DNA from 2 places in the Pseudarthrobacter equi genome. Region 2 is predicted to be linked to the other one. Evidence: predicted binding sites of a transcription regulator. Region 2 holds the regulator's gene; the other holds the start of a gene.

Region 1 (4,418 bases), 720 kb from region 2:
TGGGGATATACCTCGGGGGCGAAGCCGTGCCGGTGCTCCAGGAAAGGCCGGACCATGTCTGATTTCATGGGCCCCGGCCGGAACAGGGAGATGTCGATGATGAGGTCGTTGAATTCCCGGGGTGCCATTTTGCCGATCAGTTCCCGCTGCCCGGGAGACTCGATCTGGAAACATCCGAGTGTATGGGTACTCCTAATGAGTTCGAACGTGGCTTCGTCGTCCAGCGGAACAGCATTGAGATCGATGTGCCCGTTATCCGCGATGTAGTCAGGGCCGGCCCCTTCCGGACCGGGAGCATGGTGCCCTGCTGCTACAACGTCGCTCTTGGAGGGATGGATCCGGATGATTTCACGGACGGCAAACGCCATGGCGCTCTGCATCCTGACGCCCAGGACATCAAGCTTCAGCATTCCCATGGGATCCATGTCATGTTTGTCGAACTGGCTCATGGGCAGCCCCAACCCGCTGGGCTGGACCGGGGTGCGGTCCAGCAGGGTGGCGTCACCCAGGATCACTCCGCAGGGGTGCATGGAGATATGGCGGGGCAGCCGATCAAGGCGTTCAGTCAGGTCCACCAGGAGATCCAGTTGCTGGTTGCCGTCTGTGTCCCGTTGTTCCACCCGTCCGGCGAATTCGCGCAGTTCTGGTTTTTCCTGGAGCGCTTCACGGAATTTCCCTGCGGAAAAGCGCCACAGCTGCTTGGCAATCTCCCCCACCTCGTCGCCGTCCATTCCCAGGGCGAGGCCGGCATCGCGGACTGCTCCCCTGGCCCGGTATCCGTTTTGCATGCTCATCAGGGTGACCCGCTCAGCCCCGAACCGTTCGAAGATTTTGCGGTATACATTGTGGCGCTCGGCGCTTTCGACGTCGATATCGATATCCGGCAGGGTGGCCCTGTCCTGGGACAGGAAACGCTCAAATATCAGATCATGCTGCAGCGGATTTACCTGGCTGACGTCAATCAGGTAGTTGACCAGGCTGGATGCACCTGAGCCTCTTGCTGCGGCACGAACTCCCATGTCCTGGATCATCCTGGAGACTTCAGCCACGGTCAGGAAGTAGGAGGAGAAGTTGAGGTTGCGGATGATCCCCAGCTCATGCTCGAGCCTGGTGAGCATGGTTTGCTCAGCGGTACCGGTAATACCCGGGAAGCGCCTGGCGATTCCGGCATGGCACCGTTGGACCAGTTCCAGGGCGGGGTCCTGGTTGATCCCGATGATGGACGCTTCCGGAACGACCGGCTGCTTCCACCCCATGTCACTGGCAGGATCGATGCGGCAGGCATCGGCGAGCGCCTCGGTCTGTGCAAGGAGCTGCGTAAGGTCTGCGGCGCCGTAGCCTGCAGCGGAAATGACTTCCTGGGCAAGCCGGCGCATGTGGTTTGAGGTTTTCAGCCATCCCTGGCCGGTGGGCTGCAGGAGGGGTTCGCCGGCCAGTTCGGGAAGGGATTTGAGCGTGCGTGCGGAGTCGAGGACGTCGGCAGTGGGCGCTCCGTCCGCTCCGCAATACCTGACGGCATTGGTGAGGACCGCAGGAACACGGTGTTCTTCGGCGAGTCGAAGCATCCTTACCGCGTGGGCGGTGCTCAGGGGTGACCCGGGGGCGCTGAGCTGGGAAACAATCTCTGCCACCACTGTCCCAGCGGGCATGGCATCGAGCCATTGCTTGAACAGGGTGCGTGGACGCAGGTATCGCCTTCCTCCCATGGCACGCCCCACGTCGGAGTCTGGCCCGATGAGGACCACCAGGACTGGTTTGAGCGTTTGGGGGTCGAGGGTCCTTGAGGCCAGTTCTGCCCGGGTCACTGCCACGGGGATGGCACCCCCGGCCTTGCCGGACGTCCGGGAGTGGGCATCTGAGATCAGCCGGCAGAGCGCCCTGTAGCCGGCACCGTTGTTGTGCCCCTTGGCGAGCACCACAACCCGTCCGGCGACCTCGGTGCGGCGATCGCCGTCGTCGTCCAGCACCGCAAGGTCCACCCCAACGATGGGGTCGATCCCCGCGGCCATGCAGGCCTTGAGGTGCTTAATGGTGCCGTATAGCCCGTCGCGGTCTGTGCAGGCCAGCGCGGAGGCGCCGTCGTCAGCGGCGGCCTGGGCCAGTTCCTCCGGCCAGGAGACTCCATAGTGCGCGCTGAAGGCGGTGGAGACATGCAGGTGCGTGAAACTCATGCTGTTCTGGGTCGAAGGGCGTCGTGGATGCGCAGCAGCCGCCACCTGCCACTGCGGATGTGGCGGGTGAGGTCAAGCGTGAGTGGTTCCATGGGCTGGCTTTCCCTGCCGGGCAGATGTCCTGGCGAAGCCTGGGGCAGGACCTGGATCCGCCAGATTTCGTGATCCACCATCCCGGGGCCGCTCCCCAGGGGAACCCGGCTTTCCTCAGCCCACCATTGGCGGCGTTCGTACCATCGGAGGGGTTCGGCGCAGATGTCATAGGTACACCCTGCCCATACAAGGCTCTGGGGAAGACCGTCGGAGGTGCAGGCGACATCAACTGATTCGCTGAACATGCCCATGGCGCCTCCGGGACTGGCTGGTACTGCAAACTGGGGAAAATATTCGAATATGTGTTCGAATATCTCCAGTCTACGCCCGGCCCCACCCAATGCATAGAATCGTGGTTCAGGGGGTGGACTGACAGTTCTGCAGGGAGCAGGATGGGTGCATGAGCACCTCTGACGCACTCCTCAAACAAGTCAGCATCAAGGCACAGGACTCCACGCTGGTGGCCACGTTCGATATAGACGGCAACATCCCCGGTTCCGGCGCCTACGTGGTGGGTCTTGTGGCGGCGAGTCCGGACTACTCATCCCAGCGCCGGCTGGGCATTGAATTCATGAACGGGGAGGCCATAGCCTTCTTTTCGTTTAACCACGAACAGAACTGTGAGGAGAACTATGACCTGGGCGGCGTCAGCCATTCAGGCAGCACCATCACAGGCAACTTCCCCATGGCAGCAATCAATGGCCTCGGCAAGGGCCATGTGATGACAGGCTTCAGCGAGGCTGACGGGCGGGACTTCCAGTCCGGCGTGAAGGTGGACGAAAACCTCTAGGGTTCCCCGCAGCGTTGCAGCTGCAGGGTAAGGAGGGGTGGCCCGGGCGGGTCAGCCGTTGTCTTCGTGGTGGACCCGGAGCTCCAGTTCGATGAATCCGGAGATCATTGCCCGGTACGTCGCTTCCACGATGTCCGGGTCGATGTCCTTCTTCTCAGCTGCCGAGCGGACATGCTGGATGATTTTCTCCACGCGGTCCGGTGCGCGGACTTCGGCGTCGTCACCCTTGAGGGTGCCGGCGATCCTGATCAGGCGTTCGCGGCGCGCAATAAGGGTGACGATCTGGTCGTCCACCTCATCCACGGCAATTCGGACTGCGGCGAGCTGTTCCTTGTCGGCCAGTGCATCCCGGTCGTTTCCTTGAATTGTTGCCATCTTCTGACAGTATCGAAGCATGCAACCCAGAGTCGACTTCATCTCGCTAGGTGTCCGCAGTGTTCCGGCCTCCCGGGCCTTTTATGTCGACGGTCTCGGGTGGCCCGTGCACCGGGAGGTCCCCGGCGAAGTCGTTTTCATCCAGGCCAACCACGGGCTGGTGCTTTCCCTGTGGGATGCGGGCCAGATGCACGCCGAGGCCGGGGTGGACGCTCCCGGACCGGTCCCCTGCATCACCCTGAGCCATAACGTGCACGCCGCCGATGAGGTGGACCGGGTCCTGGAGGAGGCGAAGGCCGCCGGGGCTGCAGTTACCGGCGAACCGGTCACCCAGCCGTGGGGCGGCTACACGGGGTACTTCTCCGATCCGGACGGTTTCCGCTGGGAAGTTGCGTACAACCCCACCTGGGCAGTGGACGACGACGGGACGGTCACCGTCTGAGTTCCGGTTCCGGCGGTCCGGGCTGCTAGAAGAGGGCCTCCACGGGCCGGATGAGCTCCGGACCGTTGTTGCGGACGTTGCCCACCTCTTTGCCCACGGACTCCACGTGCCAGTCGGCGGCCACATCCTTGACCCCGGACCGCACCATGTCCACCAGGGCGGCGGCGTCATCAGCCTGCGGATCAAGCCAGGCCTGCATGGTGTCCCTGTCCATGGGCAGCGGTACCCGGTCATGGAGTGCGGTCAGTTTCCCGAACACGGTTGATTCGGAGCCCGGCGGCGGGGTGTCTGCCGTCAGGATGGACGTGGAAAGCAGCCACTGGCCGGGCTCGCCCGCCGGCACCGACGGATCGCGCCACCATTCATAGAGGCCTGCGAAGGCCAGCCCCCTTTCTGCGCCGGGGTGCACGTAGTACGGCTGCTTGGACTTCCCGGGGCCCTGCTTCCACTCGTAGTAGCCATCGGCGGGGACGGCGCAGCGCCGTGACTTGATCGCCTTCCGGAAGGCAGGCTTCTCCAGCACTGATTCGCTGCGGGCGTTGATCAT
Region 2 (4,418 bases):
TGCCTGAAGGATCTGCTGGAGCACTTCGTTGGAGCCGTTGGCGGCCCATACGTTGGCCTCGTCGAGGCCGTGTCCCAGATACTCGGCAAGGGCCTTGCGGAGCTCGGTGAACTCCCGGTCCGGGTAGCGGTTCAGGCCGATGGCAGCCTCCGCGACCGCCGCCGTGATGGCGGCTGTGACGTCGGCCGGGACACCATGGGTGTTCTCGTTGACGTTGAGGAGGATGGGCACATCCAGCTGCGGGGCACCGTAGGGCGTGATGCCCCGGAGGTTGCTGCGGAGAGGAAGCCGGTTCAGGCGTTCAAGCTGGTCATTCACCTGAACAGTTTAGTGGGAGGTGCGGTCGCCCGAAAATGTGACGGTCCGCGCCTACCCATGCAACGTCGGCTCTGGGCAGCACACCTGCTGTTCCGGGACTTCGATACAGCCAGGGAGACGTGCCGCGAACCATTCCTAGCGTGTGGGGATGTACAGCTGCTGTCCCGGGAGAATCTTCCCGGCGGACAGGTTGTTGAGCTGCACGATATCTGCCACGACGTCCCTGGCGTCCCGCTCGGGCGCGAGGTCGGAAGCGATCCCCCACAGCGACTCACCCGGCTGCACGGTGACCGTGACGGTGGGGGTCACGGTCAGGTCCGCTGCGGAGTCGGAGGCCTTGGCCGGTGAGTTGAAGAAGCCGGCCAGTGACAGCAGGAGCGCTGCCAGCAGCACCAGGGGAATCCCGATCAGGACAATCTTGCCCCGCCGCGTGAGGCGCAGTGGTGGCAGCGGCGCCTGCTGGGCCCGTGCACCGTTGCCGTGAACGTCGAAACCGTGTGACCTGAAAGCGGATGTAGCTGACATGACCTTAGCCCTCCTGGACCGTACTGCGTCTGTTGGTGTTGCCTGCTGGTGCCGCCCCATGGTGCTGCCTGACCGGCTCCGTGTTCGAACGGCTGCTCGCCTTGTTAGAACACATATTCGAATACTGCTTGATTCAGTTTTAGCACCTATGGACGAACAATGTCGAGACTCGCTAGAACAAATGTTTGAAAAAGCCATGTGGCTGACCTACGTTTGGAGGCAGGAACATCCACTCCTGAAGTTGATCAGCAGGGTCTGACATTGACGGCGGGAACACTTAGTCCGGTGCAGTTGAAAGCCCGGTGGCAACCGAAAGGCAACGGCGAACATGGCAGCAGCAGCCACCGGGGGCAGGGCGACCTCGCAGCCGAAAAGGACAGCCAAGGGCTTGACGCCGCGGCAGAAGAAAATCCTCGAGACCATCCAGCGTTCGGTCAACGTCAACGGCTACCCGCCGTCCATGCGCGAGATTGGGGACACCGTGGGGCTGGCCAGCCTCTCGAGCGTCACCCACCAGCTCTCGCAGCTGGAAAAGCTGGGCTACCTGCGGCGTGATCCGAAGCGGCCCCGGGCCATGGAAGTCCTGATGCCGCTGACCCTCGACGGCGGGACCACCGGCAGGGCGGCCAGGCAGGCAGCGGAACCCGCGGCTGCGGCCTCCACGGGCATCACAGCGTCCGTCACGGAGTTGCCCACCGCGCTGGACACGGCCATGGTGCCCCTCGTCGGCCGCATCGCCGCCGGCGGCCCCATCCTCGCGGACCAGGTGGTGGAAGACGTTATGCCGCTCCCCCGCCAGCTGGTGGGCCAGGGCGAACTGTTTATGCTGAAGGTGGCCGGTGATTCCATGGTGGACGCCGCTATCTGCGACGGCGACTGGGTGGTGGTCCGGCGCCAGGCGGATGCCGCGAACGGCGACATTGTTGCCGCGCTCCTGGACGACGAAGCCACGGTCAAGACGTTCCGCCAGCGGGACGGCCACACGTGGCTGCTGCCCCAGAACACGCAGTACGAACCGATCCTTGGCGACCATGCCACCATCATGGGCAAGGTGGTTTCGGTCCTCCGCTCGCTGTAGCGTGGCCGCCGTCAACAACAGGCCACAGCAGTCCAGCCAATAAGGGAGGCGCCGTTCCGGGGAACGGCGCCTTCCTTATTGGGGTTTTCAAATGGTGCCTACGGCGTTTCCCCGGCCAGCCTCTCCAAGGCCGCGATCGCCGTCGTGCGGTCCGTCGTGGCCCAGAAGGGCGGCAGGGCGCCGCGCAGGAACCCGGCGTAGCGTTCCGTGGCCAGGCGGGAATCGAGGACCGCCACTACGCCCTTGTCGCCGGTGGAGCGGATCAGCCTGCCGGCGCCCTGGGCCAGCCGGATGGCGGCATGGGTGGCCGAGACGGACATGAAGCCGTTGCCGCCTGCCTGCGCCACGGCCCGGGAGCGGGCGGTCATGAGGGGGTCGTCCGGGCGGGGGAAGGGGATCCGGTCGATGACCACCAGGCGGCAGGAAACCCCTGGGACGTCAACGCCCTGCCAGAGCGACATGGTGCCGAACAGGCACGTATCCGGTTCGTCTGCGAACTGCTTGACGAGGGCCGTCATGGTGGAGTCGCCCTGGCACAGGACCGTCATGCCCAGCTTGGGCCGGAGTGCTTCGGCCGCCTCTTCGGCTGCCCGCCGTGAGGAGAACAGGCACAGCGCCCCGCCGTTCGAGGCGCGGATGAGTGCCTCCAGCTCTGCAAGCGATTCGGGTGACGCACCACGGCCCGGCTTGGGCAGGTGCCCGGCCACGTACAGGATCCCCTGCTTGGGATAGTCGAACGGCGAGCCGACGTCGATCCCGGTCCAGGCCGGCGCCCCTTCGCCCACGAGGCCCAATCCCCCGGCGGCGGGCTCGAAGGCAGAACCGATGGCCAGGGTTGCGGACGTCAGGACCACTGTATGCCCGGCGAAGAGCCCCTCACGCAGCCTCCCGGCCACGGACAACGGCGCGATATTGACCAGCGCAGGAGCACTGTCGTCAGGTTGGGTATAGCCCTGGCCGGGATCGAAGGTTCCGGCGCGCGAGATCCACACGACCTCGCGGTTCTCCTTTGCCGCCAATAGCCGTTCGGACAGTTCGAGGATGAGCATCAGGCGTGAACGCGCAAGCTGCCTGCCGCCGTCGGCCGTGTTGCTGCTGTCCCCCTTGGAGTCGGACAGCGCCGCCCTGCAGGCCTCGCGCAGCTGGTCCACGCAGTCGAGCTGTTCGTCGTTCAGTCCGTTGGGGAGCAGCCCGCTTGGGACGCCGGCAAGGGCCAGCTCCAGGTTCGCTGCGGCGGCGTTGAGCGCGTCCACGGTGATCGCCGTGTGTTTGCGGGCGCCTGAGGCAGCGGCGTGGACCATGGCGACGGAGAGCTGGCCGGACACTGCACCGGTAACCCGGTCCTGCAGCTCGTGGGCCTCATCCACCACCACAACGTCGTACTCGGGCAGCACCGCGAGTCCCTCGAACGCACTGACCGCGAGCATGGCATGGTTGGTCACCACGACGTCGGCATCGGCAGCGTCCTGGCGGGCCAGCTCGCTGAAGCATTCCTCGGCCAGGGGGCATTTCTGGGAGCCCAGGCACTCCATGGACGTCACGGACACCTGCTTCCAGGCGCGGTCCGTCACGCCGGGCAGGAGTTCGTCCCGGTCTCCTGTGGACGTCTTTTCCGCCCATTCCCGGAGCCGGACCACTTCCTTTCCGAGCTGGGACTGCGGCCCGCCGGCGGCTGCGGCGAAGTGCGGCACGCTGGTGTCCTCACCGAGGGAGAAGAGCTGCCCCTCGGAGGGTTCCTCGGAGGGAAACCCGCCTTCCAGCTTGTGCCGGCACACGTAATTGGACCGGCCCTTGACCAGCGCCACCTTGACCGGACGGTCGAGGGCCGGGGTGATGGCTTTGAGGAGCCGCGGCAGGTCCCTGCCCACAATCTGCGTCTGCAGGGCAAGGGTGGCCGTGGACACCAGGGCGGGCTTGTTGCTTTCAAGAGCATGGGCGATCAGCGGGATCAGGTATGCCAGTGACTTTCCGGTACCGGTCCCGGCCTGCACCAGCAGGTGGTTTCCCGTTTCGATGGCCTGCGCCACTTGCCGCGCCATTTCATGCTGCCCGGAGCGGCTTTGGCCGCCCATGGCGGAAACGGCCCGGTCGAGCAGCTCGATGACGAGCTGCCCGCCGGCCGTTTCCTTGGATTCAGTTGCCACAGCCTCAGGCATTGACGGCAAAGGATTCCAGTTCGGCGGCCAGGCCCTCGCGGACCTTCACCACCGCCCGGGTTCCGGCCTCGACATGGTCCATGCTGATGATCTCCGCGTCGGAGTCGTGCAGCTTGCTGATCAGGTCGCCGCGGTTGTACGGGATAAGGAGCTCCAGCTGGACGCCGGGACGCGGAATCGATTCGCTGATGGTCTTCAGCAGTTCCGCGATTCCCTCGCCGGTGCGCGCCGAAACCACCACATGGCGCGGTTCACGCTGCTTCAGCCGTTCCACCACGAAGGGATCTGCGGCGTCGGCCTTGTTCAGGACGATGATCTCCGGGATCTTGCGGGCGTCAACC

The links. The regulator LexA, encoded in region 2, represses DNA repair genes until DNA is damaged. The targets are predictions, from matches to a motif close to TCGAACANNTGTTCGA.
Region 1: the regulator LexA is predicted to act here: its motif matches at 2,559-2,574, upstream of BLT71_RS12005 (DUF6504 family protein).

What each region holds. Positions count from the first base shown of each region.
Region 1 covers NZ_LT629779.1:2,677,798-2,682,215, forward strand. The annotation lists gene BLT71_RS12000 (DNA polymerase III subunit alpha) at 1-2,171, opposite strand, end outside; gene BLT71_RS12005 (DUF6504 family protein) at 2,168-2,515, opposite strand; gene BLT71_RS12010 (hypothetical protein) at 2,665-3,054, shown strand; gene BLT71_RS12015 (chorismate mutase) at 3,106-3,429, opposite strand; gene BLT71_RS12020 (VOC family protein) at 3,449-3,871, shown strand; gene BLT71_RS12025 (SOS response-associated peptidase) at 3,897-4,418, opposite strand, start outside.
Region 2 covers NZ_LT629779.1:1,954,528-1,958,945, reverse strand. The annotation lists gene BLT71_RS08850 (histidinol-phosphate transaminase) at 1-318, opposite strand, end outside; gene BLT71_RS08845 (LysM peptidoglycan-binding domain-containing protein) at 454-843, opposite strand; gene lexA (transcriptional repressor LexA) at 1,172-1,921, shown strand; gene BLT71_RS08835 (ATP-dependent DNA helicase) at 2,020-4,077, opposite strand; gene hflX (GTPase HflX) at 4,070-4,418, opposite strand, start outside.